Regions from separate parts of the Caballeronia grimmiae genome, predicted to be linked through region 3. Evidence: predicted binding sites of a transcription regulator. Region 3 holds the regulator's gene; each other region holds the start of a gene.
The links. Region 3 encodes LexA, which represses DNA repair genes until DNA is damaged. Its sites were predicted from a motif close to ACTGTATNNNNATACAGT; they were not measured.
Positions count from the first base shown of each region.

Region 1 (7,314 bases), on a different replicon from region 3:
AAGTAGGTCAAATCCGATGTGCTCCGGCGATCGAAGGCGTTTTGAAGCGCGTTGAAGTCTGGCAATCCGCTGTCGTTCAAGACCACGACTTCTCCATCGAGCCATACTGTCTCGCTCGGTAGCGTCTCGATCTCGCGAGCCAACGCAGGCATCTTGCTGGCCCAATCGTGGCCTCCACGCGTAATGAGCCGGGCTTGTCCGCGCTCAAGCCTGCACATCAGCCTGTAGCCGTCGAACTTAATCTCGTAAGACCATTCGCCAACAGTCGGGGGGGCTTTGGCAAGCGTTGCGAGTTGCGGGGCAATCGCATCCGGCATCTTCTGCATTGATGGCCGCCTTCGTCTGGTCGAAACATTCTTCATCCCAACTGGCACTTGCATCGCTCCCTTTCGATAAGCGAACGCACGAACTTCCTTAGACCCAACGCTTTCGATAACGCGCGATAATCCTTGCCCAAGCCTGCAAGTCCCCAATTCGCCAGCACATGAACGTACACCAGTTTCTCGAGACCGTCCTGAGGATCGAACTCCAGCACGTCGGCAAAATGTTCACCTCGGTTGAACTATTTCTGAGCAGTGGAGAGTCTGCCTCCATAACGATCGAGGCGATGGGCGACCAGTACACGATTCATAGCTTTGCCATGGCCGCGCATTTTGCACATGCTGCCGATCTCCCCTCGTTTTTTGACAGTGTTGGCAGTCGTGGCCGAGTGCTCGCTAATACTTACCCTCTGGATTCGATCCTTCTGAGACAGGCGCACACAGACATTAAGGAATACCTGATTCGGCACGGCATTTACACGCCATGACCCTCCCCCGTGTCGGACATAGCCGCCGACATCTTCTCTATCCCGATCTTCAGGCATGCCGATACCATGCCCAGCGCGAATTCCAGATTGTCCGTAGACGGTCCGAAGTCGAGATCGACCTCGCCACTAGGTCTTCGGACAAATTCATGATCAAGCGCCGTTAGCGTGCTGTGCGCAGCCGCTAGCGACAGTCCGCGATACATCGTCTGATATAGATAATCGAGCCCTGCTATGTGGGCGGCATCGAACGCGGAAAACTCGCCCTTCTTGTGCTCGGCATCAAGCAGGGCGAGCAATGCCGTTCTGTCGCCTTCCGATAGCGTGCTATTGACCGTCTGCTCTCTCGTCATGCCCTGCACCTGCTTCCGCTTTTGCCGCATATCCTCCGCGATCAACTTTTCTACGACGCTCGGCTCAACGACAAGGGCGACAGCGTGAAAAAGCGCTTCCGCGGCAGTTCGAGTTTGGGTCATGGAATCGGGGATGAGTCCACGCTCCGCGAGGATGATTGCTCCCTGGCAAGCCCGGACGCATTTCATCCAATAAGCTGCCGCAAACAGCTTTGCCGGCGAACCATCGGAGAAGGTTGCTTCGTGGAGTTGCCTGACCGCTTCATCCGACCAGCCATCGCACTCCGCGAATTGCGACGGGAATTGCTGTCGGACTTCCTTGCGATGATGTTCGACCTCCGCCGACAGAAATCCCCGCGTCCCGAAATTGTCGTCTGCCGTCATCTTCTTCCAACGAGAACAAAGAGCCATCATACGACTACAGCCGCCCTGACTTGATCGCACCCCATTTTTACGAGTTGTGCAAGCGAGACAAGAGTGACATATACTGTACATTCATACAGTACTCGATAGGCGACCTTCCGTGGGACTTCCGGCACCGGAGACAATCCATCCTTCGCTCTGGCTCGGCTCGCAACTAGCGGCTGGCCGGGCGAATGTCATGCCGTGCGGGTTTCCAGAGCTTGCCGCCGAGCTGCCGGGAGGCGGTTGGCCAAGGGGCGCCCTGACCGATCTGCTGGTGCAGCAGCCCGGCGTGGGCGAACTCCGTCTTCTGCTGCCGGCATTGCGCCAATGTGCGCACCGGCCGATTGCATTGCTACTGCCCCCGCACACGTTCCATCCCGAGGCTGCCGCCTACTGGGAACTGCCGCACTCGACGTTCAACGTGATCCGCGCACAGAAGACTGCCGATGCCCTCTGGGCCGCGGAGCAGATCTTGCGTGCTGGCACCTTCGGCGCGTTGATTTTCTGGCAATCGCACGTGCGCCAGGATTCCCTGAGACGCCTCCATCTTGCTGCACAGACCAGCGAGACGCTCTTCTTCATGGTTCGGCCGTTGGCCACTGCCAGCGACACATCGCCCGCCCCTCTTCGGCTCGCGGTGAGACCGCGGCGCGACAGCGTGGCGCTCGACTTCGTCAAACGCCGTGGCCCAGCGCGCGACGAGCCGTTGATCGTCCAACTTTCACACTCGCCCATCCTTTTGAATCGCCATGCAAGTCTGGATCGGCGCGTATCTGCCGCACCTCAGTCTCGAAGTCTTCCAGCCGAAGTGGTCTCTTGATTCGGACCACGGTCTCGTCGTTTTGGATCGCGAGCGGGTGGTGGAATGCGACAAGCGCGCGATCGACGCGGGAGTTCGCACGGGCATGCGCAAAGGCGGCGTTCTCACGCTTGTACCCAACGCCCGCATCTGCGATCGCGACGAGATCCGCGAACAGCAGACTCTCGTGGACGTAGCTACGGCTCTCATGCAGTTCAGCCCGCTGGTGACCATCGCGGAAGAAGAAACCATACTCGTCGACATCTCGGCGAGTCTGCGCTTGTTCGGAGGCATACGCGCGATCAGGCGTGCGATGCGCGCATCCCTAGCCGCATTCGGCTTCACTGTCCAAATCGGAGTCGCGCCGACCGGCGAGGCTGCATGGCTGATGGCCAGGTTCCGCGGCGGGCAACGACTCTCTGTACGCTCGCTGATGCGGCAACTACCGGCTTTGCCAGCCTTGTTGATACCAGACACGCGACGCTACTCTGATTGGTTCACTGGTCTTGGTTGTGAGACCGTCGCCGATCTGCGCCGCCTTCCCCGGGCAGGCTTGAAAAAGCGATGCGGAACCGCCCTGCTGGACCGGCTCGACAGAATGGTCGGCGAAGCACCAGAGCTTTTCCACTGGGTTGAAACCCCGCCGACATTCAACGCGCGCATTGAATTGCCGGATCGTGTCGAACACGCTGAAGCTGTTCTCTTCAGCGCGCGACGACTCATTGTGCAACTCACAGGATGGCTCGCGAGCAAACAACTCGCCCTGAAACGTTTTTCCGTTTTGCTGGAACACGAACGTGGTCGCTCAGCCGTCCCGCCGACGCAAATTACCGTAGCTTTGGCCGAGCCCACGTGGCACGAAGAGCATTTGACGCGACTCCTGAAAGAGCGCCTTGGCCGCACTGCGCTTGATGCCGCCGTTATCGCTGTCCGGCTCGAGGTCGATGATGTTGCGCTCGCGGAGCCGCCATCGGATTCCCTCTTTCCTGACCCCGGCGGCAACAAGGAAGACCACGCCCGCCTGATGGAGCTGCTAGTTGCTCGACTTGGTCCGGAGAACGTTCTTCGTCCAGCGCCCATCGCCGACCATCGACCAGAGGTAATCGCGAACTGGGTACCTGTAACGAGCGATGCCAAGGGTTGCGATCTCCCGGGCGAGCAGCCTCGACCCGCGTGGTTGCTTGAAAAGCCCATCCAGTTAATGACGCGACAGCATCGCCCGTTTTACGGTAGCCCGTTGCGCACGGTATCCCCAGGCGAACGCGTTGAAGGTGGATGGTGGGATGGCGAACTGGTAACCCGCGACTACTTTGTTGCCGAGGCTGACGATCAAACGTGCTACTGGATATACCGGGAGCGCGTGGGCAGCCGCGAAGAAGAAGATCCTCGGTGGTTCCTGCACGGCCTTTTCGGGTGATGCGATGGACATCTACTCGTCAATGCTGCCCGGGTATGCCGAGCTGCAATGCTTCTCCAATTTCACATTCCTGCGTGGTGCATCGCACGCTGAGGAGCTGATTGAGCGCGCGGAGCGACTTGGCTACCTGGCGATCGCGATAACAGATGAATGCTCGCTCGCCGGCATCGTGCGTGCGCACGTCGCTGCTAAAAAGGCCAACATCCGCCTCATTGTCGGCGCGTATTTCCAGTTGACCAATGCCGATGGTTCGCCTGCGCTCGCGTTGACGTTGCTGGCCCAAAACCGCGAGGGATACGGCAATCTCTCGGAGCTGATCACGCTTGCCAGGACTCGCACATCCAAAGGAACCTACGTCCTAACGCCGCATGATCTCTCGCATCCAGACGCGCCTTACCATCACCTCAAAGGTCTTCCTGACTGCCTTGCAGTCCTGTCGCCCGAATATCCGGCGAAGGAGCAGCGACTTGACTCGCAAGTCGGATGGATCGCGGACACGTTTCCGGATCGCTGCTGGGTAGCGCTTACTCTTCATGCACGCGCAATGGACGACATTCATCGCGGGACAGTCGAATACGTCGCAGAAAAGCACGGCGTGCCGACAGTCGCCACGGGCGCCGTAACGATGCATGTGCGGTCCCGCAAGCCGCTGCAAGACACACTCACGGCAGTGCGCCTGAACCGCTCTATCGCGGAATGCGGTTTTCAGCTTGCGCAAAACGCGGAACAGCATCTGCGAGCACGATTGCGCCTATCCAACCTATACCCAGAGAAGGCGCTCTCTGAGACGCTCAACGTTGCCAACCGCTGCGCATTTTCACTCGACGAACTGCGTTACGAGTATCCCGATGAACTTGTACCGCCGGGCACCACACCCACCGCATACTTGCGGCAAGAGACTTACATAGGCGCTCACAGGCGTTTCCCTGAAGGCATACCGCACAAGGTGCAGCAGCAGATCGAACACGAGCTCGCGCTGATCGCCGATCTGAAATATGAGCCTTATTTTCTTACTGTGTACGACCTTGTCAGGTATGCACGCAGTCAGGGCATCCTATGTCAAGGCCGCGGGTCGGCCGCCAATTCAGCGGTTTGCTTTTGCCTCGGCGTCACGGAAGTCGATCCCGCCCGCAGCTCAATGCTGTTCGAACGATTTATCTCTAAGGAACGCGGTGAGCCGCCCGATATCGACGTTGACTTCGAGCACCAGCGCAGAGAGGAGGTCATTCAGTACATCTATCGAAAATACACACGTGTACGCGCAGCACTTGCTGCCGCTGTGACAACCTATAGGCCTAAGAGCGCACTGCGCGACTCTGGCAAGGCCTTGGGTGTCGATCCTGTTATCGTTGACAAGGTGGCGAAAGCGCATCAGTGGTTCGACTCAAGCGCAGACCTTTTGAAAAGATTCACTGAATCTGGCCTCGACGCCGACGCACCCGTTATTCAGCAATGGGCCGCTCTCGCCTCACAGCTTCTAAATTTTCCTCGACATCTGTCGCAACACACAGGCGGCTTCGTTATCGCGCGGGGCAAGTTATCACGACTGGTGCCTATCGAAAATGCGGCGATGGTCGATCGCAGCGTAATCCAATGGGACAAGGACGACCTCGAGGCGCTTGGGCTTCTGAAAATTGATGTGCTTGCGCTCGGAATGCTGTCCGCAATCCGTCGCACTCTTGACCTCGTCGGTCAGCAGCGTGGCGAACCGTTTGAGCTACAGGACATCCCACCCGAAGACTCTGAGACCTACGACATGATCTGTCGCGCCGACACCGTAGGGGTATTCCAGATCGAGTCGCGGGCACAGATGAGCATGCTCCCACGACTTAAACCGAGAACGTTTTACGACCTGGTCATTGAGGTCGCGATTGTGCGACCAGGCCCGGTTCAAGGTGGGATGGTCCATCCGTATCTGCGTCGACGCCAGGGACTTGAGCCCGTGTCGTTTCCCAGTCCTGAGATGGAAACGGCACTTGCCCGGACGCTCGGCGTTCCCATCTTTCAAGAGCAGGTAATGCAGGTCGCGATGCTTGCCGCCGGCTTCTCAGCCGGCGAAGCAGATCAATTACGGCGAGCGATGGCCGCGTGGCGGCGCAAGGGCGGTCTGGAACAGTACTATGACCGCATCGTACAAGGGATGCTCCAGCGCGGCTACGATCGCGATTTTGCCGAATCGATATTCGCCCAGATCCAAGGCTTTGGGGAGTACGGATTTCCCGAAAGCCATTCCGCCAGCTTCGCTCTGCTTGTTTATGCGAGTTGCTGGCTTAAATGCCACGAGCCCGCGGCATTCTTGTGCGCGATGCTAAACAGCCAGCCGATGGGATTTTATTCACCCTCTCAGCTTGTGCAGGATGCCAAACGGCACAAGGTCCGGGTATTGCCCATCGATGTGACGATCAGCAACTGGGACTCAGCGTTGGAGGGCGAAGGCTCGATGGCACCTGTGCGACTCGGCATGTCGCTTGTTCGAGGGATGCGGGAAGAATCAGCAGCACGCATTGAAGCTGCACGATCGGTGCGTCAGTTTGCGAACGTGCATGATCTGGCAAACCGTGCCCGGCTCGATCGTCATGACTTGCAGGTTCTCGCCGATTCGAACGCCCTTGCCGGCTTGGCAGGAAACCGCCGCGAGGCACTATGGCAGGCAGTCGCAGCCGTTCCAGATAAAGACCTGTTGCGTGCAACGGATCGTGAAGAGGAACTCCCGGAACTGTCCGCACCGTCGGAGGCGCAGGAGATCGTCAGCGACTACCGTTCAACTGGGCTCACGCTCAATCGCCATCCGCTCGCACTGCTGCGCGAGCGATTGAACAAGCAGAGGATCTATCCTGCCTCCACTCTATCGGCATATCCTGACGGGCGTCTTGCCAAGGCGTGCGGCATCGTGACCGTCCGGCAGCGCCCAGGTACAGCCAACGGCGTCCTCTTCGTCACACTGGAAGACGAGACCGGTCAGATCAACGTGATAGTCTGGCCGTCTCTGGTTGAGAAGTTCAGAAAGGAAGCGTTAGGCGCGGCGCTGCTCGGCGTATATGGGGTGTGGCAGAAAGAGGGAGATGTGAAGCATCTAGTCGCCAACCGGCTGGTGGACCTGACGCACCTGCTCGGTAGTTTGGCCACAACGAGTCGCAACTTTCACTGAGATCTCAATGACCACCATCTGCAAACTGTTTGTGGACACTGATCGAACGATATCGTTGAACAACGGCCGATGCGCATCACTTGTTATCCGTCTCGCGAGCCGATGGGCGGAAATTCGGCGAGACTTCGACGAAGACGGCTGGCATCAGACTCGAATCGATCCGACGGCAATGACAGCGCTAGACAACGAAGCACCTGTGGATGTTGAACTATTTCGCCAGTATTGCCGTCTAGTCTCCGGCCCATTGCCCTTCATGGACAACCAAGACTGGATCGAAGTGAGGGACTTCATAACGACCGCGGCCGCGAGACACCGGCCCGTTATGTGTATCCATTGAAGCAATCGTGATAGGGGAAAACTGATGAAGATCGAAGTCGGGACCGCCTC
Region 1 covers NZ_CP084275.1:298,665-305,978, reverse strand. Annotated here, with positions in the region: gene ligD (DNA ligase D) at 1-326, opposite strand, end outside; gene LDZ21_RS27780 (hypothetical protein) at 485-808, shown strand; gene LDZ21_RS27775 (DUF5677 domain-containing protein) at 796-1,542, opposite strand; gene imuA (translesion DNA synthesis-associated protein ImuA) at 1,682-2,383, shown strand; gene LDZ21_RS27765 (Y-family DNA polymerase) at 2,313-3,779, shown strand; gene LDZ21_RS27760 (error-prone DNA polymerase) at 3,784-6,927, shown strand; gene LDZ21_RS27755 (DUF72 domain-containing protein) at 7,289-7,314, shown strand, end outside.
Region 1: the regulator LexA is predicted to act here: its motif matches at 1,645-1,662, upstream of imuA (translesion DNA synthesis-associated protein ImuA).

Region 2 (7,314 bases), on a different replicon from region 3:
GCTCGCGAAGCGCACGCGTTTGACGATCAACGCGGGCGCGGTATCGATAGGCGTCGAGGACAACGTCTGAAGACGAAGGACTTCATACAGTAACGATCACCCGCCCATTCTTATCCGCGCTTCTGGGGGGATTTCAACGTAACGGCACGCACGTAGACTGCGTGCACATTTCGGAAGGTCGCTTGCTGAACCCGTGCAATGAGGCCGATGAAGTGGATACATGAAACCCTCAGGAGCACGATCATGATGAGCAAACTCAGTGGCGTCATCTTTGTTGCAGCTTCGCTTGCCGCGTCTTATGCGCTTGCAAGCGGCTATGGCCCCGCACCGCATTACACGCCTTCGACCGGCGCGCCCGCGTCGCAGCAAGGCATGAACACGCAAACCATTGCCGCCGATGAAGCCGCGACGCAACGCAGCAACGATGCGGCGGTGACGAAAGACAAGCAGGATAGTCCTCTGATTCAGGCGCAGGACTGAGCGCCTGCGCGCCGGAGGCATCGGCGCGAAAGCAATGAAGATAGTCAGGCCCATCGGCGCTATGCGTCGAACGTCATGGCATTCGATGGGCCGAACGCTGCGTTAGTGTATTGATCGATGCAAGTGCCGCCGTTCGGTCGCGCGGCTTGCCCGACTTTATTGACGCTGCGGAATGACATGATCAAATCGCTGAGGAACCAGTTGGTCGTCGCGCTCGGCTTGCTGGTGAGCGCAGTCGGCATCGTGCAGGGGGTGAGTTCGTATCACCTGAGCAAGGCCGGCATCAATGCGCTGCTCGATTTACGTCTCGAACAGGTGGCGGCGCGCATGCGAGACGGTTTCGCTGAAGGCATTCCGAAGAATCCGGCGCGCGGCTCGCAGGACGATCGCGATGTCGTCGTCGTGCTGTGGAAGCCTGGCTACCAAGCGCCGTTTCGCACGACCGATCCATCGCTGCGCTTCTCGCCCGATGCGCCGCCGGGCTTCTCGAACGCCACGTTCAACGGTGAAGAGTGGCGCGTCTTCACGCGGGACGAACCGACGATGACAATTCAGGTGGCGCAACGTTCTTCCGTGCGCCGGGCGCTGGCGGAAGAGAACGCCACCCGAACGCTATGGCCCATCGCCGTGCTGTTGCCGCTCATGTGGATCGCCGTGGTGCTCGTCGTGCAGCGCTCGCTGCGCACGCTCAACCGGCTGGGCAGCGAAGTGCAGGCCATCGACGCGGGCCATCTCAGGCCGCTGCCGAGCGTCGGCGTGCCTGCGGAACTCGCGCCATTCATTCGTTCCATCAATACGATGATCGAACGGCTCGCCAAATCCATAGAGAGCGAGCGCAAATTCATTGCCGACGCAGCGCGCGAATTGCGCACGCCGCTCACTGCGCTTCAGCTTCAGGCCGATAACCTCGCGCCGCATATCGCGCCCGGCAATCAGGAGCGATTTCACGAACTCAGGCGCGGTATCGCACGCAGCGGCAGTCTCATCACACAGTTGTTGAGACTGGCGCGCGCGGACGCGCCGTTAAGCGGCAGCGTGCTGGCGCGCGTGGATATGTCCGTCGTCATCAAGGACGCCATCGCCGATGTGCTGCCGATCGCATTCCAGCGCGGCCTCGATGTCGGCGCGGAAGAAGTGATGAGCGCGCACGTGCGCGCGGTGGAAGCGGACATCTGCATCGCGGTGATGAATCTTCTGTCCAATGCGGTGCGTTATACGCCCGATGGCGGGATCATCGATGTCCGCATGCGTCGCGACAAGGACAGGGTGTGGGTCGAGATCATCGACACGGGACCGGGCATCGACGAGGCATTGCTGCCGCGCGTATTCGAGCGCTTCTTCCGCGCAAACGCAGAGGTGGAAGGCAGCGGGCTTGGCTTATCGATAGTCAAGGCCATCGCGGTGCGTTACGGCGGCGAAGTGAGGTTGCGCAATCGCGGCGACGGGCGTTCCGGCATCGTCGCGGCCCTCGGCCTACCCGTCGATGAAAGCATGGACGATGCGCCCGCGCGAAGCAATGCTGCAACCGCCTGAGCGCCGACTACAATTCATTCGCCACGCGGCGCGATGAATCGCTCGAGACCGGTCGTGCTTTTGCAGCGCTTCGCGCTTTGACGTCTGCCCATTGCGATGAGCAAGGTGCAATATGCGAATTCTTCTGATCGAAGACGACGTGCAGATCGGCACGAGTCTGATGCGCGCACTGAAGGACGCGGATTACGCCGTCGACTGGGTGCGCGACGGCAACGCGGGCCGCAAGGCGATGGACGCCGCCGAATACACCGTGGTGCTGCTCGATCTCGGCTTGCCGGGCATGACCGGCATCGAACTGTTGCGACAGGCGCGCACGGCGGGCAACGCGACGCCCGTGCTGATCCTCACAGCACGCGACGACCTCGACACGCGCGTGCAAGGTCTCGATCTCGGCGCAGACGATTATCTTCTCAAGCCCTTCGACATGCCTGAGTTGCTGGCGCGGATTCGCGCGGTGCTGCGCAGAAAAGCGGGCTATGCGGTTTCGCGTCTCGGCGACGAGTCCATCAATCTCAATCTCGATCAGCGCACGCTGACATGCGGCGAGACTTCAGGCGTGCTATCGGCGCGCGAGTTCGCCTTGATGCACGCATTGATGGAACGCCCCGGCACGATATTCTCGCGCGATCAACTGGAAGACCGTCTTTACGGTTGGGGCAAGGAAGTCGAGAGCAACGCGGTCGACGTGCTCATTCATTCGGTGCGCAAGAAGTTCGGTGCAAGCGTCATTCGCAATGTGCGGGGTCTTGGCTGGACCGTGATGCTTGGCCAGCCCGGCCGCGACGATGCGAAATAGCGGCGCGCTGAAAGCGCTAAGGCGTTAAGAGCGGTTTGCATGGTCATGCGATCTCACTGAACCGCAAAAAGGCAGCGTATAGCTGGGCGCTTCCTGTTCAACGTGGTGCATGCGGAGCTCGAGGTCCGCGAGATCGGTCGACGAAGCGAAGTAGGCATCGGTCCCGGCGTCGCGCCGCGAGGAAATGAATTCGACGAGGGATTGAGAAAGGCGTTCGAACATGATGGGCTCCGTCATTAACAATTCACTGAGGAATCGACGGTCTCGCTTGCCGGGCCCTGGTAGCAGCCGTCGATGCAAAGCAGCTTGGGCTTCGTGAATTAGCGGTTAATGAGGCAGACGAAAGCGTTCGTCAGCGCACGATGTCGACTAATGCGAGCAGTGCCGCGCCGCACCATCACGTGCTACCGTGTTTCAATACGGAACGTAAGCGCGTGCTTCAGCGCTTCTCGTCGAAACGTCTTTCGTGAACTGCCGCCATGAACGATGTCCCTCGTACTCTCAGTACCCGCGATCGCGTCGAATTGCTTTGCTGGCTCACATGCGGCAGCCTTGGCGCGTTCTATCTGAATGGCGACTGGCCGGCGGCGTCGTTCCATGTGCAAGCGGCGCATAAATGGCTCGACCGGCATCAGCGGTTTGCGGACTGGCTGACCATCGCGAAACTGGCCGCCATTGCCCGCGATCTTGCGACGCGTCATTGCGCGATGCTCGAAGCCGACTGGGCGCGCGACGCCGTCGAAGAAATTCTCGATAGCGAAGACCTCAACTATCAATCCGACGTCGTTAGACAGGTATTCGACGACTGCCGCCGTGCGCTCGCGGAAAAACGCACGCCGGAGTAAGCATCGGGCGGCGCACTGGCAAAAATGACTGTATGAATGTACAGTAGGCCATTTTCTATCCAGCCTCGCCGCCTTTGAGTCTTTCCTCCGTCGATGAACGCGTCACCCTCGACACTCGCCACGCATAGCCCCGTTAAACGTATTGCGCATCTAGACATGGACGCATTCTTTGCGTCGGTCGAACTGCTGCGCTATCCAGAACTGCGCGGGCAGCCGGTCGTCGTGGGCGGAGGGCGCAACGCGATGCCTGAGACGCTTCCCGATGGCACACGCCGCTTCGCGCGCCTGCGCGATTACGCGGGCCGCGGCGTGGTGACGACCTCCACGTACGAAGCCCGCAAATTCGGCGTGTTTTCTGCAATGGGCATGATGAAGGCGGCGCAGCTTGCGCCCGACGCCATTCTGCTGCCGACTGACTTCGAGTCATACCGTCACTATTCGCGCCTTTTCAAAGCTGCAATCGCGAGTTTCACGACGCAAATAGAAAATCGCGGCATCGACGAGATCTATATCGACGTCAGCGATATGCCGGGAGAGTCCGCCGAGATCGGCAAGCGCATGAAGAACGCCGTGTACGAAGCAACCGGTCTGACGTGCTCCATCTGCATTGCGCCGAACAAGCTGCTGGCAAAGATCGGCTCCGAGCTGGACAAGCCCGACGGTCTCACCATTCTGACGATGGACGACCTGCCCACACGCATCTGGCCGCTGGCTGCGCGCAAGGTGAACGGCATCGGCCCGAAGGCGAACGAAAAGCTGGCGGCGCTTGGCCTCGTGACGGTAGGCGATATCGCGGCCGCCGACCTCGGTTTTCTACAGACGCATTTCGGCCCCACGTATGCGGCGTGGCTTGCGCGCATCGCTCAGGGGCAAGACGATCGTGACGTGGTCGTCAGTTCCACGCCGAAGTCGATGAGCCGCGAGACCACGTTCGAGCGCGATCTCCATCCGAAGCACGATCGCACGACCTTGTCGGCCAAATTCACTGACTTATGCAAGCGCGTCGCGGACGATCTTCAACGCAAGGGCTATGTCGGCCGAACAGTCGGCATCAAGCTGCGCTTCGACGACTTTCGCACCGTCACGCGCGATCTGACAATTCCCGTCGCAACCGCCGACGCCACCGACATTCGCCGCGCGGCGACGGAGTGTTTGAAACGTATTCCGCTCGATAGGCGGCTGCGCCTGCTCGGCGTGCGCGTCAGTGCGTTGAGCGTGCCGGGAGAAGCGGACGCGTTCGTCGCGCCGGTGCAGGTCGAATTGCCCTTCGATGCGCTCGATGATTCAGTGAGTCCTTAGCGTACCGGCGAATAACGAAATCGCGTATCGTTGTTTGCTCATGCGTCGCGTGCGGCGTAGATTGTTCGTCTATTCGCCGTTTAAAAAGCAACCGTGACGATTCTCTCTCCGACCCACGACGCTTCCGAAGAAGCCGTCGATCAACGCATCGTGATTCGTCCGTTCGATGGCCCGCTAGGCGCCGAGGTGATCGGTCTCGATCTGTCCAGGCCGCTCTCGCAGGCCGATTTTGCGCGCATCCATCGTGCGCATCTCGACTATCACGTGCTCGTGTTTCGCGATCAGCGCATCACACCCGGGCAGCAAGTGGCGTTCAGCAGGCGCTTCGGCCCCTTGCAGCGACACGTGCTGCATCAGTTCGCACTGAGCGGGCATCCTGAAGTGCTGATCGTGTCGAACATCGTCGAGAACGGCAAGCCGATCGGCCTGGGCGATGCCGGCCATTTCTGGCATTCGGATCTCTCATACAAGGAAAAGCCGAGCCTCGGCTCGATGCTGCATGCGCAAGAGTTGCCGGCCACTGGCGGCGATACGCTTTTCGCCAATCAGCATCTTGCATGGGACACGCTGCCTGCGCATCTCAGACAAGCAGTGGAGGGGCGCACGGCGGAGCACACGTACCTCGCCAAATATGCCGAGTTGCAAAAGCGCAGTCCGTGGCGGCCCAATCTCACTGCGGAACAGATCGCGGAAGTGAAGCCCGTCGTGCAACCGATGGTGCGCACGCATCCGGAAACCGGCCGCAAGGCGCTTTTCGTCAGCGAGCATTTCACGACGCGCATCATCGGCATGCCGGAGGACGAGAGCCGCGCGTTGCTGGATGCAATCTTCGCGCATAGCGTGCAGCCTGAGTTCGTCTATCGCCATGCCTGGCGCGAGCATGACATGGTGTTCTGGGATAACCGCTCGGTCATGCATCTCGCCGCCGGTACGCCGGACGATCAGCGCCGCAAGCTGTATCGCACGACGATCGAAGGCGACACGCCGTTCTGACGGCACACGAATAGTCCATAAAACACGGGGTTTCCGATGCATTCTCGACAAGGGAAGGGCGCATGGCGTGCGCTCGCCGCCGCGCTGGCGCTATCGATCGGCGCGGGCGTGCCGGCTGTCCACGCCGAAGGCACGCTGCGCATAGCCGAACAATATGGCGTGGTCTATCTGCTGCTTAACGTGGCGCGCGATCAGAAGTTCATCGAACAGGAAGGCAAGAAGCAGGGCATCGATATCAAGGTCGACTGGGCGAAGCTCTCGGGCGGCGCGAGCATCAACGATGCGCTGCTTTCCGGTTCCATCGACATTGCCGCGGCAGGCGTGGGGCCTTTGCTGACCATCTGGGACCGCACGCACGGCCGCCAGAACGTGAAGGGCGTCGCGTCGCTCGGCAATCTGCCGTATTACCTCGTGTCGAACGACCCGCGCGTGAAGACCATCGCCGATTTCAGCGAGAAAGACCGCATCGCGGTGCCGGCGGTAGGGGTATCGGTGCAATCGCGCGTTCTGCAATACGCAGCGGCGAAGCAATGGGGCGACAAGCAATACGACCGGCTCGACAAACTCACTCAGGCGGTGCCGCATCCCGATGCGGCAGCGGCCATCATCGCGGGCGGCACGGAGATCAACGCGCACTTCGGCAATCCGCCATTCCAGCAGCAAGAGCTGGCGGGAAATCCGAAGGCGCATATCGTGTTGAATTCGTACGATGTGCTCGGCGGCCCCAGTTCCGCCACCGTGCTTTATGCCACCGAGAAGTTCAGGAACGCGAACCCCAAGACGTATCGTGCTTTCGTCGATGGCCTCGCCGATGCCGCGCGCTTCGTCACGCAGCATCCCGAAGACGCCGCCGATATCTATCTGCGCGTGAATCAGGCGAAGATCGACCGCAATCTGCTCGTGAAGGTGATCAAGGACCCGGCGGTGCAATTCAAGGTCGCGCCTCAGAACACGTTCGCGCTTGCGCAATTCATGCACCGCGTGGGAGTAATCAAGAACGAGCTGAAGTCATGGCAGGACTATTTCTTCAGCGATCCCGCGACTAAGGACGGCAGCTAAAGCACTTATGCGCTTATCCATGCTCATGCATTGGATATGCGCAATGATTGTTTAGCGCACGAAGCACGCGCCGGTATCTTGATGGTTTGCCTTGATGCGTTGCTGACATGGCTGCAAATCCCCACTTGCTTTATCCGGTCGAAGGCGGCCGCGCCGCTGCCACGAGCGGAAAACTGCTATCCGCGCGTAACGTCACGCTCGAATACCGCACGCCGGAACGTCTCGTTCGCGCGACGCATGACGTGAGCTTCGACGTGTATGGCGCGGACCGCTTCGTATTGCTCGGCCCATCGGGTTGCGGCAAGTCGA
Region 2 covers NZ_CP084272.1:1,064,969-1,072,282, reverse strand. Annotated here, with positions in the region: gene LDZ21_RS18630 (alkaline phosphatase D family protein) at 1-70, shown strand, start outside; gene LDZ21_RS18625 (hypothetical protein) at 244-480, shown strand; gene LDZ21_RS18620 (sensor histidine kinase) at 658-2,013, shown strand; gene LDZ21_RS18615 (response regulator transcription factor) at 2,126-2,809, shown strand; gene LDZ21_RS18610 (DUF3563 family protein) at 2,834-3,031, opposite strand; gene LDZ21_RS18605 (hypothetical protein) at 3,289-3,654, shown strand; gene dinB (DNA polymerase IV) at 3,811-4,953, shown strand; gene LDZ21_RS18595 (TauD/TfdA dioxygenase family protein) at 5,047-5,946, shown strand; gene LDZ21_RS18590 (ABC transporter substrate-binding protein) at 5,983-7,005, shown strand; gene LDZ21_RS18585 (ABC transporter ATP-binding protein) at 7,113-7,314, shown strand, end outside.
Region 2: the regulator LexA is predicted to act here: its motif matches at 3,682-3,699, upstream of dinB (DNA polymerase IV).

Region 3 (7,314 bases):
GAGCGTTTCGACTTCGTTGCCGATGCGCGCCGCCTCCTTTGCGTTCGACGTCCGTCCAGCGACGCGCACGCGGACTTCGAAAGGATCGTCATTGCCGGACGCTAGCGCATCGCCATAGAGCGCGTTCACGCCGATCAGGTCGAAACGCAGTTCGCTGATATCGACGCCCGTAATCGCGAGACGTTCACGCACGATATCGAGCGCGAGCCTCGCGCGCGCCACCGCGCCCGGTCCGCCATAGGAAATCTGGCCTTCGCCGATGAAGCCGTCGGCATAGGCGACGGAGACTTTTAGCGTATCCGTGCGCGCATTGCCGCGCCCGCCCGAGACGCGCACGCGGTCTCGCGCCTCCCGCCTCACGCGCACTTGCGTAAAGTCCGCGACGACGTCCGGCTGGTAGTAGCGCGCCGGATCGTGAATCTCGTAGAGCAGTTGTTCCTTGCACGTCGCCTCGGTCACGGCGCCGCCCGCATGTGGCACCTTCGTCACGATGATCGAACCGTCCGCGCTCACCTCGCCGAGCGGAAATCCGAGCCGCGCGAGATTGCCGACATCCTTGTAACCGGGATCGGCGAAGTAGCCGCCCGTCACCTGTCCCGCGCATTCGAGCAGATGCCCGACCACGGTCGCCTGCCCGAGCGTGTTCCAGTCGTCCATGTTCCAGCCGAATTCGTGGATGAGCGGCGCCGTGAACAACGACGGGTCCGCGACGCGCCCCGTCAACACGATATCCGCGCCCGCTGCAAGCGCGCCGACGATAGGCGCGGCGCCGAGATACGCATTGGCCGATACGATGCGTTGTGCATACGCGCGAACGTCGTCGCCCGATTCCTCGAAGCGCAGGTTCGCGCGCAGGACGACGTCGAGCACGTCGTCGCCGGTGACCGCGGCGATCTTGAGGCCATCGAGCCCGAGTTCGCGGGCGATCTGCGCGGTTTTGCGCGCGGCCGCACGAGGATTGGCCGCGCCCATGTTCGAGATGATGCGCACGCCGTTCTTCACCGCGACGGGCAGCACTGCGCGCATGCGCGCTTCGAGCAGCGGGTCGTAACCGAGATCGGGATTGTTGCGGCGCGCCTGCTGGGCGATAGCGATCGTGCGTTCGGCAAGGCATTCGAACACGAGATAGTCGAGCGCGCCATGTTCGGCCAGTTCGACCGCAGGCTCGATGCGATCGCCCGAATAGCCCGCGCCCGCGCCGATTCTGATGATGTCTTTCATGGTTCGTCCTTACAGCGGAAACACGCCCAGCACGACGCACGCGATCGTCATGACGATCGACGCGCCGAACAGCAGCGGGAACGTGAACTTCTGATGATCCGCGAGATCGATGCCGCACAGTCCGACGACGAGAAACGTCGCGGGCGTGAGCGGGCTCACGGGAAAGCCGGTCGTCATCTGGCCGAGCAGCGCGGCCTGGCCGACATGCACCGGCGCCACGCCGAGCTGCGACGCAACTTCGGCGACCACGGGCAGCACGCCGAAATAGAACGAATCGGGATCGAAGAGCATCGACAGAGGCATCGACACCAGACCGAGCGCGACGGGAATGTGCCCGGCAAGCGCGGGCGGCACGAAGCCGACGGCTGCCTGCGCCATCGCCTTCAGCATGCCGGTGCCCTGCATGATGCCGGTGAACACGCCGGCCGCGAGCAGAATGCCGGCCATCATCAGCGCGGCGCGCGCGTGCGCATCGATGCGCTTTCTCTGCATGTCGACATTCGGGTAATTCACCATCAGCGCGATGCACAGTCCGACCATGAACATGATCGCGGGCGGAATCTTCTCGCCCATGACGACCATCGTGCCGAGCACGACGATCGTCAGCACGATGTTGAACCAGAAGTTCTTCGGACGGCGCAGCGCTTCTTCCTCGGGCGTGAGCTTACGTTCGGGCATCGGAATCGAACCGGTCGCGCTCGAATAGCCGAGGCGCTTCTCCTCGCGGCGGCCGAGCCACCACGCCATGCCGAACACGAACACGAGGCCAATAGCCTGCACCGGAATGAGCGGGTTGAAGAGCGATGAAATCGGCAGATGCAGCGACGCCGATGCGCGGATCATCGGCCCCGTCCATGGCAGAAAGTTGATGCCCGCCGCCATCGACACCGCCGCGGCGAGCACGCGCTTGTCCATGTTCAGGCGTTCGTACAGCGGCAGCATCGCGGGGATCGTCACGAGAAAACACACCGCGCCAGAGCCGTCGAGGTGGATGAGGAGCGCGAGCAGCGTCGTGCCCATCACGATGCGCGTCGGTTTGGTGCCCACCGCGCGCAGGATGCGGTCGATGATCGGGTCGAGCGTGCCCGCATCCGTAATCGTGCCGAAATAGAGGATCGCAAACACGAACATGCCAACGACAGGCGCGAGGTTCTTCAATCCGTCGATGACGAATTTGCTGGTCTGCAATCCGAATCCGCCAATCAGCGACGCCGCGATCGGCACGATGATCAGCGCCACGAGCGGCGACATGCGTTTGGAAAGAATCGCCCCGAGCAGGACGACGATGGTGGCGAGGCCGAGTAACGGCAGCATGTGTCTGTCTCCGAATCTTGTTTTTTGATGAGGCCCAGAGTAAGTTCGAAGCAGCGATCACACAATTGAAATGATTTGATCGCAGCTATCACGAACCATAATGGATCTCAATCTTCGCGATATTCGCGCACTCGTCGCCGTGGCCGAGGCGGGAAGCTTCACTCGGGCGGCCGAGCGGCTGCATCTGTCGCAACCCGCACTTACTGTGCAGATACGCCGGCTGGAAGAAGCGGTCGGCGCGCGCCTGTTCGATCGCAACAGCCGCAATGTCGCGCTGACGACGACGGGCCGCGAGCTTTTGCCGCTGCTGCGCAAATCTCTGCGCGACATGGAAAACGTGCTGCGTGACGCCCGCGCACTGGGCGAAGGCGAGAGCGGCACCATCCGCATCGCGTGCCTGCCGACTTTTGCGGCGAGTGCGTTGCCGGAATTAATCATCGGCACGAAACACGATGTGCCGCGCGTCACGTTCCAGATTCGCGACGTCGTAGCAAGCACCGTCAACGCGCTCGTGCGCGAGGAAGAAGTTGATATCGGGCTCACCGGGGGGGACGTGCTCGACCCGATGCTTGAGGTCCTGCATGCCGGTGTGGACCGGCTCGTCGTCGTTTGTCCGGGCGAGCATCCGTTCGCGAGCATGCGTCGAATCGGCGTGAGCGATCTCGCGCAGGTTCCGCTCGTGCTGACCGCACCGGGGACAAGCGTGCGCGCGGTTGTCGATGCCGCGCTTAGCCAGTGGAGCGGGCCGCTCGTTATTGCGTGCGAACCCACGTATATGATGACCGCCGTCGCGATGGTGCGCGCGGGCCTGGGCGTGACGATCCTGCCCGAGACCGCGCGAGAAGTGCGCGCCGAACCTGGGCTCGTCAGCAAAGAGATCAACGATCCAGCGTTCGTGCGGTCGATTGCGATCGTGAAGAAACGAGGCAGAACGTTGCCGTCGATCACCGACAAGTTCGTGCAACTGATGCGTCACAGCGTTAGGACGCGGTGAGCCGATTCCGGCTTTGCGCCGGGCTGAGACTTAAGCAGTCGCCAGGCCTGAATAGCCTAGTAACAACTGGATGGTTCGGAAATCTTTGGCTCACTCCAGCAGATGAGTTGCAGAGGCATGACGCGATGGATGTTCCCTACCACCGGCGTAGACCGTCATTGACTGCACTCACGACCAAAGATGAGTGACAGTTCTCGCATAACCCTCTAGGCGACGAGCGTCGTTCAAACTCCGATTGAGCACGCCGGCGCGAGAACCATCCCGAAGCCGCCGTCCGGTCAACCCGCGACGCTCACGCCAGAAAACCGCCCGCCACGCCCGCCCGTTCCTCGTCGATGCAGCGGTCGAGCATGCGCGACACCTCGCTGATCTTGCCGACCATGATGACGCGCGATTCGCTGCGATACACCCGTACCGGCGCGCGCTGCGCCGGTTCCGCATGAACCGTCTTCACGAGCGACACGCGGGCGAACGCCGGCTGGCGAGACGGCAGCACCGGCATTTCATCGAACAGATCGGGCGTGGCTTCGGTATGCGGACGCGCCGCGACGCCGCAGGGAATCAATGCACGCAGATGACGCAGGCGGCCAAACTGGCGGAAGGGCAACAAACGGGCAAAACGTTCCATGATGACTCTCCAGGCGATAGGACGCACCGCGGCGAGCCGGGAACGGCTGCCGTCATGCTTTGATGTACTCGAAACGCGCCGCGTCGTGCGTGGCGTGAGATGAAGCGGGCGCGCTAGAACTCGCCCGAGCGGATCAGACCGACCGCAATGCCTTCGAGCGCGAACTCACCGCTGCCGGAGCGCACGAAGATATTCTCGTAGTCCGGGTTCTCCGCGATGAGTTCGACGCCGTCCGTATGACGCTTCCAGCGCTTGACGGTGACGTCGTCGCCCAGACGCGCAACGACGATCTGCCCGTCCTTCGCTTCCGTGCGCTTCTGCACCGCGAGCAGGTCGCCATCGAGAATGCCGGCGTCGCGCATGGACAGCCCGCGCACCTTCAGCAGATAGTCCGGCTTGCTGGAAAAGAGCGCCGGGTCGCACGCGTAATGCTGCGAGATGTGCTCTTGCGCGAGGATCGGACTGCCGGCTGCGACCCGGCCGACGAGCGGCAGCGACAACTGCATGATGCTCGGATGCGGCAAGGTGAGCTGATGCGGCAACTCGTCCGGCTGTACGGCTTCGCCAATCAGCCGGATGCCGCGCGACGATCCCGCCGCCAGTTCGATCACGCCTTTGCGCGCCAGCGCCCGAAGATGCTCCTCGGCGGAATTGGCCGAACTGAAGCCAAGCTCCGCGGCAATCTCCGCGCGGGTGGGCGGGAAGCCGGTGCGCTCGATGGCGCGCTGCAAGAGTTCGAAGACTTCCTGCTGGCGAGCGGTAAGTTTTGAAGTTCTAGTCACTGGCTGGCCCCTGCTGCGCTGTATGGATGAACAGATGACTGTATTTTTATACAGTATTTCGCGCTTTTCAAGCATTACTTTAACTTCGTCGCGGAAGCGCCCGGAATTGGCCTTCGCAGGCGGAACGCAGCAGCAACAGCGCCGTTAGCACGATTCGATATAAAAAGATGAGAAACGATTATTTCTAATCATATAGCCGCGCCGATAGACTGATTCCGTCAATGGATAAGACGGAGAACGGGGAATGCAAAGCACGAAAGCGGGATTGGGGACCAAGGCGAGAAAGCTCTTCGCGGCGTTCGCGGTGACGGCGGCGACGGCGGCCATCAGCGTCCACGCTCATGCTCAAACCGCGTTTCTGAACGTGTCGTACGATCCGACGCGCGAGCTATATCAGGATTTCAACCAGGCGTTTGCGAAGAAGTGGAAGGCGGAGACGGGCGAGACCGTCACGTTCAAGCAGTCGCATGGCGGTTCCGGCGGCCAGGCACGCGCGGTCCTCGATGGCCTTCAGGCCGATGTCGTCACGCTCGCACTGGCCTACGACATCGACGCGCTCGCCGGCAAGGGACTCGTCAACGGCGACTGGCAGAAGCGCCTGCCGGACAATGCGTCGCCGTACACATCGACGATCGTGTTTCTCGTGCGCAAGGGTAATCCGAAGCACATCAAGGACTGGGACGATCTGGCGAAGCCGGGCGTCTCCATCGTCACGCCGAACCCCAAGACCTCGGGCGGCGCACGCTGGAACTATCTGGCCGCGTGGGCGTATGCGCAGCACAAGCCGGGCGGCAACGAGCAGAGCGCGAAGGACTTCGTCTCGAAGCTCTACAAGAACGCAGGCGTGCTCGATTCGGGCGCACGCGGCGCGACGACGAGCTTTGTGCAGCGCGGGCAGGGCGACGTGCTGATCGCGTGGGAGAACGAGGCGTTCCTGTCGCTCAAGGAGTTCGGCCCGGACAAGTTCGAGATCGTCGTGCCGTCGGTGAGCATTCTGGCCGAGCCGCCGGTCGCGGTGGTCGACAAGGTCGTCGACAAGCACGGCACGCGCAAGCTCGCCGAGGCGTATCTGAAGTATCTGTATAGCGACGAAGGCCAGCAGATCGCGGCGCGCAACTTTTATCGTCCGCGCTCGAAAACGGTCCCGGCCGATCTCATCAAGCAGTTTCCGAAGCTGAAGCTCTACACCATCGACGATACCTTCGGCGGCTGGACGAAGGCGCAAAAGACGCACTTCGCGGACGGCGGCGTGTTCGATTCGATCTACCAGCCGCAGTAACGGCAATGAGCAGGGCGGCCCGATGATGGAGCATCGAGCCGATTGAAGCGACGACAAGCGGCGCGCCATGACGCCGCTGTACGCACATGCAGCAACGAGCGCCCGCCCCGGCGCACTGGAACAGGATGATTCACGCATGAGCACTTTCAACCTGCGCAAGCCAAGCGCGCTGCCGGGCTTCGGCCTGACGCTCGGCATTACGCTCGCGTATCTGAGCCTTATCGTGCTCATACCGCTTGCAGCCACCTTTGCCAAGACGGCGACGCTCGACTGGGCGCAATTCGTGCGCGCGGTGACGTCGCCGCGCGTGCTGGCGTCGTACCGGCTGACGTTCTTCGCCGCGCTCGGCGGGGCGCTCATCAATGCGGTGTTCGGCTTTCTCGTCGCGTGGGTGCTGGTGCGCTATACGTTCCCGTTCAAGCGTATCGTCGATGCCATCGTCGATCTGCCGTTCGCGCTGCCGACTTCCGTCGCGGGCATCTCGCTCGCGGCCGTGTATGCGGGCAACGGCTGGATCGGGCAATTTCTCGCGCCGCTCGGCATCAAGGTCGCGTTCACGCCGCTCGGCGTGCTGGTCGCGCTGACGTTCATCGGCTTGCCGTTCGTCGTGCGCACGGTGCAGCCGGTGCTCGAAGAGTTCGAGCGCGAACAGGAAGAGGCCGCCGCGTGTCTCGGCGCGACGCGCTGGCTGACGTTTCGCCGGGTCGTGCTGCCGTCGGTTTTCCCCGCGTTGCTGACGGGCTTTGCGCTGGCGTTCGCGCGTGCGCTCGGCGAATACGGATCGGTTATTTTCATCGCCGGCAACGTGCCGATGAAGTCGGAGATCACGTCGCTGCTCATCATCACGAAACTCGAACAGTACGACTATGCCGGCGCGACGGCGCTCGCAGTCGTGATGCTGTGCGTATCGTTCCTGATGTTGCTGTTCATCAATACGCTGCAATGGTTCCTGCAAAGGCGCACGAGCAGGACGGTCGCGCCGCCGGCCCCGACGCTGCAGGTAGAGGGAGGCCGCGCATGAGCACGCCCGACAGCAAGGCCATTGCGATGAACACCGCCCCGCAACGCGAAGTCCATACGCTCAATCCGGTGACGG
Region 3 covers NZ_CP084271.1:1,536,099-1,543,412, reverse strand. Annotated here, with positions in the region: gene LDZ21_RS07320 (acyclic terpene utilization AtuA family protein) at 1-1,221, opposite strand, end outside; gene LDZ21_RS07315 (CitMHS family transporter) at 1,231-2,535, opposite strand; gene LDZ21_RS07310 (LysR family transcriptional regulator) at 2,636-3,529, shown strand; gene LDZ21_RS07305 (hypothetical protein) at 3,822-4,157, opposite strand; gene lexA (transcriptional repressor LexA) at 4,271-4,939, opposite strand; gene LDZ21_RS07295 (sulfate ABC transporter substrate-binding protein) at 5,184-6,218, shown strand; gene cysT (sulfate ABC transporter permease subunit CysT) at 6,355-7,239, shown strand; gene cysW (sulfate ABC transporter permease subunit CysW) at 7,266-7,314, shown strand, end outside.